Linked DNA regions of Prochlorococcus marinus CUG1417. The protein of the gene in region 2 interacts with the protein of the main gene of each other region in a pairwise test. Links are inferred from orthologs where the notes say so. Each region holds a gene or a part of one and is shown on either strand. Other genes may lie near its edges. The genes, in order: rlmN, ftsZ and HA140_RS08880.

Region 1 (3,126 bases), 120 kb from region 2 along the record:
TTTAACTGATGGTCCAATCAATCCGCATGAATTACTAGAATGCTACTTCAATGATTTAAAAGATCAAAAACCTCTTATAGATGCAGCTCGTGAATCTATTTCAAAGCTACAAAGAAGTTTGGTGAATGAAGTCCAAAACGTCTATAAGTCTCAGGGCGTCTCAATTGATGATAAGCATATTGAGGTGATTGTAAGACAAATGACAAGTAAAGTTCGTGTAGAAGATGCTGGGGATACTACTTTATTGCCAGGTGAACTTATAGAGTTAAGGCAAGTTGAAGATACAAATCAAGCTATGGCAATCACGGGGGGAGCTCCTGCAGAGTTTACTCCTGTTTTGTTAGGTATTACAAAAGCCTCTCTAAATACAGATAGCTTTATTTCCGCTGCTTCATTCCAAGAAACTACAAGGGTTCTTACTGAAGCTGCAATTGAAGGTAAATCTGATTGGTTAAGAGGTTTAAAAGAAAATGTTATTATCGGTAGACTAATACCTGCAGGAACTGGCTTTAGTGGATTTGTAGAGGAATTAGCCTCGGAGGCTGGCCCCCATCCTGATATTCTTGCGGAAGAATCTGGTGGATATAGAAGAGCTCAGAACTTAAGACCAGACTATACAGTAGATATGCCACAATCGACGGTGGTAGGCTCTACTTCTATACTAGATGACCCTAGCGATGAAGATTTGGAGACCACGAGGAACAGACATGGAATAGATCCCTCTTCCAGTAATTTTGCTGCCTTTGCGAGACCCAGTGCTGAAAATCAATTTTCTGAAGATCAATTACCGGATCCTGCTGCATTGGAAGGATTACAAGAAGAGGGTCTCCTTTCAGATGAATAATATTATCTATTATTTCTTTTATTGAGTAGAATGATCCTTTAAATTTTAAGTGATGATTAAGCCTGAGATTGTCCCCAAAAGAAAATTACCTCGTTATGGATTTCATTTTTATAATGAAAGACTTAATGGAAGAATGGCCATGATTGGCTTTATTGCACTTATTCTTACGGAATTCTTTTTAAAACATGGTCTATTGTTATGGTAAAGATAATTTAATAGTAAACATAGGTTAATTTGAAAAATCTTCTTGGCAGTAGTATTCAAGATTTAGAAAAGGTGGCTTTACACTATGGTCAAGCTGCTTTTAGAGGTCGCCAAATTTATAATTGGATATATAACTACAAGAATAAAAAGAAAAATATTGATCATATAGATGTCTTACCTTTAGATTTTAGAAAAAATTTAAAAAATGATGGCTTTAAAGTAGGTGAACTTAAATTTCAAGAAAAAAATTTAGCTAATGATGGCACTTTAAAGTTATTACTTTCAACAAACGACAATGAAAGTATTGAGTGCGTTGGCATACCAACTGAAAACAGACTCACTGCATGTCTTTCTAGTCAAGTTGGCTGTCCAATGGACTGCAAATTCTGTGCAACTGGGAAGGAGGGTTTAAAGAGATCTTTAAAAACAACTGAAATATTAGATCAAATTTTATTTATTGAAAATGAAATGAATAGAAAAGTGACAAATATTGTTTTTATGGGAATGGGTGAACCCTTACTGAATATAGATGATTTGCTTCTATCCATTAGATCTATAAATGAGGATTTTCAAATTAGCCAAAGAAAGATAACTGTGAGCACTGTTGCTGTACCAAGGATGATATATAAATTATCATCAAAGTCTTTTCAGATTTTGGGTAAATGCCAGTTTACATTAGCAATAAGCCTTCACGCTTCAAATCAAAAAATAAGAGAAATGATAATACCAAGTGCAAAAAACTATGATATCAAAAATATAATTGAGGATTCCAAGCAATTTGTAAAAGATACTGGCCGGAGGGTAAGTTTTGAATATTTAATGTTAAGTGGCGTTAATGACAAATTAGAACATGCCGATGAATTGAGTGATTTGCTAAAAGGGTTTCAATGTCACGTCAATTTAATTCAGTATAACCAAATTGATGAGGTTGAATTTAAACGAGCATCTTCGAAAAATCTGCAATTATTTCAATCTAGACTTTCTAATAATGGAATCGCTGTAAGCTTGCGAAAAAGTAGAGGTTTAGATAAAAATGCTGCATGTGGTCAGTTAAGACAAAATGCGATAAATAAATAATATTATCTAAAGAAAATTTTTTTAAAGTATATATAACAGGTTATTATTGATTTAATTAATTTTGAATCTTTGGGTTTTATTAAGACAAAACTTTTACCTTTCGCTATCGTCGTACTTTTTGGGATTGCCTTCTTTGCAGTTAGTGCGAGAATTTGGTTACCAGGAGATATGATGTCGCCTGCACCCATGAATTAATATTTTTAGTTTTTTTTAAATGACAAAAAATAATGATCCTAAAAAAGAAAGCCTAGCTGAAATTGCAGTTGATCCAGATATTTTAGCAAGAGAACTGGCTCTAGAGATTGAAATAGATCCTTTAGAACAGATTGATGAAGATGCATTTTCAAAAGGTTTAAACATAGCTCAAGAGTGCAATGAAGCTTTAAAAATGCTTACAGGTAACAGAGAAGAAAGAATACAGGGTTTAAGAATATTTTGTGAATATAGAGATAAAAGATCTTTCCCCCTTTTATTACCATTGCTTGATCAACCTTGTCCTGTTGAGAGAATGAGTGCGGTATACGCTTTAGGTAGAAATCCATGTCCTAGCGCAGTTAAGAAACTTGTAAGTCTTTTGGAGACTGATGATAATGCTTATGTTAGAAGGGCAACTGCATGGAGCTTAGCTAATTATGATGACCAAATTGTACTAAATCCGTTAATTAGTGCTTTAAAGAATGATGTAGCCGCAGTCAGGTTATGGTCATCTAGTTCTTTAGCTGAAATTGGAAATGTTTCTTTGGAAAATGCTCAATTAGCAGCAGAACAGCTTTTAATAAGTTTAAAGATAGATAACGAATCAGGGGTTAGAAGTAATTGCATTTGGTCATTGTGTAGGTTGTATGAAAAATTGAACAATACATTTCAAGAAAGTTTCGTTGATGAATGTACCAAGATAGCTCTTTTCGATAAAGAACCATCAGTTATGGAAGAAGCAAAAACTGCTTTGGATTCAATGGGGATGCAAGGTTTTTATAATTAAATATCTTGATTTAGTTACC
Region 2 (2,956 bases):
ACATTAGGATTACTGGTAGTGAATTATTTTCGCAGAATGATGTGGTAAATAATTCATCGTTAAAATTCCCGGTCCGATTAATTTTTGTTAAAACTAATTTGTTAGAAAAAGAGTTGAAACAAAATTTATCTCTTAAGAATGTTTCGATAAACAGAGAATTATTTCCTTTTGGTTTGAAGGTTTATATCAATACAAGAATTCCAATAGCTTACGGTGAGAGAAAAATAAATGATAAAAAAATATTAGGCTTCATTGATAAAGATGGAATTTTTATCAATAAACAAAATGTGTATGAAAAAAATTTGAATAAATTAACTATAGAAGTTTTTGGATGGAAAGAAAAATTCAAAAAAATATTATCTGAAATTTTCATTGCTTTAGATAATTATGAATTTGAGATCGTTAAAATAACTTTTTCGCCCAATGGGTTTTTAACTGTTGAAGAAAAAGATTTAGGTACAATATTTTTAGGATTTAAACCAGATTTAATTAACTATCAATTACAAATAATCAATAACCTTAAAAATGAATTTAAGAAAAATAGCTTTTCAAAAGAAATAGATAATATTGATCTTACTAATCCAGATAAACCAAAAATAAAAGTGTTCAAACCCTAATATTTGAAAAACCATTTTAAATAATTTTTTTTAATTATTGTAGTGTTGATGTGGGTTTTGCATTCAAAACAAAATATTTAAAAAATAAATATTTTTAGGTTTTTCCTCAACAAATTCCTACAGATGAGCTCAGTAAGTTCATAATGCATCCAATACTAGTATTAATTTCCTATTAAGAGATGAGCTTCGGTAACAATCCAAACTTTGATCAATCGAAAGAAATCCTTCCAAGCCAAAACGCCAAAATAGAGGTTATTGGTGTAGGTGGTGGTGGCAGTAATGCAGTTAATAGAATGATAAATAGTGATTTAGAAGGTGTTTCATTTAGAGTCCTCAATACCGATGCACAAGCCCTACTACAATCCTCTGCAGATAGCAGGGTTCAACTTGGGCAAAACCTCACTAGAGGTTTAGGTGCAGGCGGGAATCCAAGTATTGGGCAAAAGGCTGCCGAAGAGTCTAAAGAAGAGCTTCAACAAGCTTTAGAAGGATCTGATCTAGTTTTTATAGCAGCTGGAATGGGTGGAGGAACTGGTACAGGAGCAGCTCCCGTAGTCGCAGAAGTAGCGAAACAAAGTGGTGCTTTAACAGTAGGTATAGTAACCAAACCATTTTCTTTTGAAGGAAAAAGAAGAATGCGTCAAGCAGAAGAGGGGATTGCAAGATTAGCTGAAAACGTTGATACTTTAATAGTTATTCCAAATGACCGATTAAAAGATGTTATAGCAGGTGCTCCCCTTCAAGAAGCATTTAGGAATGCTGATGATGTTTTAAGGATGGGAGTCAAAGGTATCAGTGATATAATTACATGCCCAGGATTGGTTAATGTTGATTTCGCAGACGTAAGATCAGTCATGACGGAAGCAGGCACTGCTCTTCTAGGAATAGGTATTGGGTCAGGAAGATCAAGAGCTTTAGAAGCCGCACAGGCCGCCATGAATAGTCCTTTGTTAGAAGCCGCTAGAATTGATGGAGCCAAAGGCTGCGTTATAAATATTACCGGTGGCAAAGATATGACTTTAGAAGATATGACCTCCGCATCTGAAATTATCTATGATGTTGTTGATCAAGAAGCAAATATTATTGTTGGTGCAGTAGTAGATGAAGCCATGGAAGGGGAGATACAAGTTACTGTCATTGCAACAGGATTTGAAACAAATCAACCATTAAACCAACAAAGATTAAAAAACAGACTATCAACTCAACCCTTATATAATTTGTCCGATAATAAAGAATCAGGAGCTAGTATTCCTGAGTTCTTGAGATTAAGGCAAAATAAAAAAGATATAGGTTAAAAGGTAAAATAAAGTGACTCGGTTATCTCGCCTGCCTCAAGCATCCCTTGTGGCTGCTACCTTCCGGTCCTGACCAGGTTTAGGCGTTAAAACCGCGAAAGGCCGAGTCATGAACATTTTAGCAATTCTTGATTAAAAAAGATACATAAATTTATTATGTTACCCTCAGACTTAGTTAATTATAAAAAAGAATCTAGAAAAATTATTGCACTAACTGCATGGGACTCAATATCAGGATCTATCGTAGAAAAAGCCAATGTTGATCTCGTCCTAGTAGGAGATTCCTTAGCAATGGTCTGCTTAGGATACAAATCAACATTGCCATTAACTTTAGAAAACATAATTTATCATACTAATGCTGTTTCAAGAGGATTTAAAAAGAATATTGATGAACAACCTTTGATCGTTTCAGATATGCCTTTCCTGACATACCAATGTGGAGAGGATAAAGCTGTTGAGTATGCAGGGAAAATCATTCAGAACACATATGCAAAAGCTGTAAAAGTAGAAGGAGCTGAACCAGAAATACAAAAAGTTATTTCTAGATTAATTAGAATGGGAATCCCTGTTATGGGTCATATAGGTCTTACACCACAAAGCTATCTAAACATTGGATTAAAGAAACAAGGAGAAAGCATAGAAAGCCAAGAAAAAATCAAGAAAGAGGCTTCTATCCTTGAAAAATTAGGATGTTTTTCAATAGTTGTTGAACATATTCCTGATTTTCTTGCTAAAGAAATACAAAATTCTTTAACAATTCCAACAATAGGTATTGGTGCAGGTAATTATTGCGATGGACAAGTAAGAGTAACGGCAGATTTGTTAGGCCTCAATGATGATCAACCACCATTTTGCAAACCGATTATTCAAGGTAAGAAATTATTTAAGGATAAATTAAAAGAATGGGTAGACTCTGAAAGACTTAACTAATTAAAAACATTTATACAAAAAGTAAAATAACTCGAGGACGTAGTATTCACCAATGTTTATTTGGTAGTGAAGTATCTTGAGAAAGTTTCATTTTTTCCTATTTTTGATATTTAA
Region 3 (3,121 bases), 260 kb from region 2 along the record:
AACAAAAATTAAATTTCTATATTTTAGTTTTTTGGGGATTACTTGGAACTATTTTAGGATCATTGCCTTGGTATTATTTAGGTAGATTAGTAAATGAAAAAAAACTTTCAAATTATTTAGATAAAAAAGGAAAATATCTAGGTCTTTCTTCTAATGATTTAAATAAAAGTAAAAGGTGGTTTGATAAATACGGGGTTTCTCTTGTTTTTTGGGGCCGATTAGTTCCAGGTATAAGAACTTTAATCTCAGTTCCAGCTGGCATAGAACTTATGCCATTAAGAAAATTTTTGATTTGGACTACATTTGGGAGCTTAATATGGGTAGCACTTCTCACGTATGCAGGTTATATATTTGGTGAAAATTATTCCATCATTGAAACTTACTCAGATCAAATCAAATATTTTATAAAGCCAATTTTAATTTTATTTTGTTTATATTTCTTCATAAGAATACTTATTAGATTTTATAAAAAAAATAGAGCTTAAAAAGGGATTTCACTAGAGTTACTACTATTAGAATATTGGTTATTATCAGACTCTTTTCGGGAGCTCAGCAAATTTAATCTATCGACTCTAACAACTGGTTTGTATCTATCTTCCCCACTATTTTTATCTTTCCAACTATCAATTTTAAAGCTACCTGTAATTCCAATTAATGATCCTTTTTTAACGTAATCTGCTGCAATTTGAGCTTGTTTACCCCATATTTCTAAATTAAACCAGTCTGGCTCTTCATCTCTGCTTCTTCTATTAACTGCAATAGTGAAATTTGCCACGATACTACCAGATTCGAAGTATCTGACATCTGGTTCTCTACCAGCTCTGCCAACTAGATTAATAGTGTTAATGTCCATAAAATTTTTTTTTTATAATAATCATATTTCTAGATTCTGTTCAAAGTTTTGCGTGCTATTCATAACTAAATGAGATAATTACGAGAGCTTAACAAAAAATAGATATATTATTTACTAAGAAAGAATTCTTATTGTGATTTTTAACAGATTCAAATTTTCTAGAGATATTGGCATAGATTTAGGAACTGCCAATACTCTCATACATGTATCAGGGAAGGGAGTTGTTCTACAAGAGCCTTCAGTAGTAGCAATGGATTTAGAAGAAGGGATCCCATTGGCTGTCGGTAAAGAAGCAAAATTAATGCTTGGAAGAACACCTGGCAATATAAGAGCTGTAAGACCTCTAAGAGATGGTGTTATCGCAGATTTTGATGCAGCAGAGCAAATGATAAAAACATTTATTCAAAAATGTAATGAAGGCAAGGGTATATTAGCCCCAAGAATAGTTATAGGCATTCCAAGTGGAGTGACCAGTGTTGAGCGAAGAGCAGTAAGAGAAGCTGGATTAGCTGGAGCTAGAGAAGTTCACTTAATTGATGAACCAGTTGCAGCAGCAATAGGAGCATCATTACCAGTAACTGAGCCAATTGGGACTATGATTGTCGATATTGGTGGCGGTACTACTGAAGTTGCAGTATTGAGTTTGGGTGGAACTGTGTTAAGTGAATCTGTTCGAATAGCTGGCGATGAAATAAATGAATCAATTGCCATATATCTTAAAAAAGTTCACAATTTAGTTGTTGGAGAGAGAACTGCAGAAGATATTAAGATCAAAATTGGATCTGCATTTCCAGATGATGATTTTGATAAAACTACTTTAGAGGTTAGAGGTTTACATCTTTTATCAGGCCTGCCAAGGTCAGTAACTTTGACATCAGGAGAAATTAGAGAAGCTATGGCTGATACACTTAGCAAGATCGTTGAAGCTGTAAAAAGAACTTTAGAGCGAACTCCCCCTGAACTGGCTGCGGATATTGTTGATAGGGGAATTATGCTTGCTGGAGGTGGAGCTTTAGTAAGGGGTATCAATGATTTATTGAGCGATGAAACTGGAATTTTTACTCACATAGCAGAAAATCCATTGCTATGCGTAGTTAATGGTTGTGGGGAGGTTTTGGATGATTTCAAGAAACTTAAAAGAGTTGTTGATACTCCAGATTTTGTAAGGAACGCGATAAGAGATTAATACTATGTTCCAGATCCGACGAATTTCTACTAGTCGTTGGTGGCAAAGAAAGAAAAATTGGATATTTTTTGGAATTTTTTTATTTTTAGTTTTTGTACGAATATCAAAAGGATCTATTTACAAGGATTTTTATTATTTCATCTCAAAGCCTTTTTGGCCTGGGCAATTTCAAAAAGAAGTTATTCTCAAAAGTATTGACCAAGAGTCTTTAATAAATTTAGATCTTCTTAAAAAAGATAATACAAGATTGCGTAAAATTTTATCTCTTCATGAGTCTTCTAGTAATAAACATATCTCAGCTGCAGTGATTTCGAGAAAAACTGGTAATTGGTGGAGACAGATAATATTAAATAAAGGTTCAAAAGATGGCGTGGAAATTGGTAGTACTGTTATTGGCCCTGGTGGATTATTAGGAAGGGTAAATCATACTTCTTTATATACTTCATCGGTAACATTATTAACTTCACCTGAAAGTAAGGTAGGTGTATGGGTGGATAGAATTCAAATTAATGGATTATTGGTTGGTTTAGGAGATGATCATCCAAGCTTAATACTTTATTCAAAAGATGCTGATATAAAAGTCGGAGATTTTGTATCGTCTTCTCCTGCTAGCACTTTATTACCTCCAAATATCCCTATTGGTATTGTCCAATCAGTAGATAAGTCTTCTAAAGCAAAAAAAACCGCAAAAATATCACTTTTGGCAAAGCCGCAAGTAATTGATTGGGTGCAAATTTTAAAAGTAAAAATTTAATGAATAAATTTTTCACAAAAAAATCATCTTTTTTCACATTTATTTTTGTACCAATTGTTTTTTTATGGCATCCTAATTGGCTTGGATTTTTAGGCGTTCAGCCATATTGGCCTTTATTTTGGTTATTGCCTTGGTCAATGATAAACGGATCAATTAATGGACTAATATTGGGTTTGTTTTTAGGACTAATTTTAGATTCTTTAACTCTGGATAGTAATTTTACTCAAATACCAGGTTTAATTTTATGTGGAATTTTATTCGGGAGAATTAAGTTAAATAGGGACATTTTGGTGGGTCATTTTAGGTATGGTTTAATTTGTTCCTTTGG

What was found.
Region 1: the proteins of ftsZ (region 2) and rlmN interact in binary tests that used the Escherichia coli proteins (3 or more experiments, as listed by UniProt). The link is inferred for Prochlorococcus marinus CUG1417 from one-to-one orthologs.
Region 3: the proteins of ftsZ (region 2) and HA140_RS08880 interact in binary tests that used the Escherichia coli proteins (3 or more experiments, as listed by UniProt). The link is inferred for Prochlorococcus marinus CUG1417 from one-to-one orthologs.

The regions. Positions count from the first base shown.
Region 1 is NZ_JAAORN010000002.1:365,743-368,868, reverse strand. The notes cover bases 139-3,101. They hold rlmN (23S rRNA (adenine(2503)-C(2))-methyltransferase RlmN), read left to right. Parts: upstream 139-1,078; coding sequence 1,079-2,125; downstream 2,126-3,101. Other genes in these bases: HA140_RS08130 (HEAT repeat domain-containing protein), read left to right, coding at 2,340-3,101; HA140_RS08140 (high light inducible protein), read left to right, coding at 897-1,049; HA140_RS08145 (DNA-directed RNA polymerase subunit beta'), read left to right, coding at 139-844. Outside these bases: more of HA140_RS08145, read left to right, coding at 1-138; more of HA140_RS08130, read left to right, coding at 3,102-3,107.
Region 2 is NZ_JAAORN010000002.1:240,739-243,694, forward strand. What follows is about bases 62-2,854. They hold ftsZ (cell division protein FtsZ), read left to right. Parts: upstream 62-796; coding sequence 797-1,912; downstream 1,913-2,854. Other genes in these bases: HA140_RS07355 (cell division protein FtsQ/DivIB), read left to right, coding at 62-617; panB (3-methyl-2-oxobutanoate hydroxymethyltransferase), read left to right, coding at 2,069-2,842. Also shown: more of HA140_RS07355, read left to right, coding at 1-61. UniProt on the Escherichia coli protein: Essential cell division protein that forms a contractile ring structure (Z ring) at the future cell division site. The regulation of the ring assembly controls the timing and the location of cell division.
Region 3 is NZ_JAAORN010000002.1:503,895-507,015, reverse strand. Bases 55-3,012 are described here. They hold HA140_RS08880 (rod shape-determining protein), read left to right. Parts: upstream 55-986; coding sequence 987-2,039; downstream 2,040-3,012. Other genes in these bases: HA140_RS08870 (hypothetical protein), read left to right, coding at 2,793-3,012; mreC (rod shape-determining protein MreC), read left to right, coding at 2,044-2,793; HA140_RS08885 (single-stranded DNA-binding protein), read right to left, coding at 482-853; HA140_RS08890 (DedA family protein), read left to right, coding at 55-485. Outside these bases: more of HA140_RS08890, read left to right, coding at 1-54; more of HA140_RS08870, read left to right, coding at 3,013-3,121. UniProt on the Escherichia coli protein: Forms membrane-associated dynamic filaments that are essential for cell shape determination. Acts by regulating cell wall synthesis and cell elongation, and thus cell shape.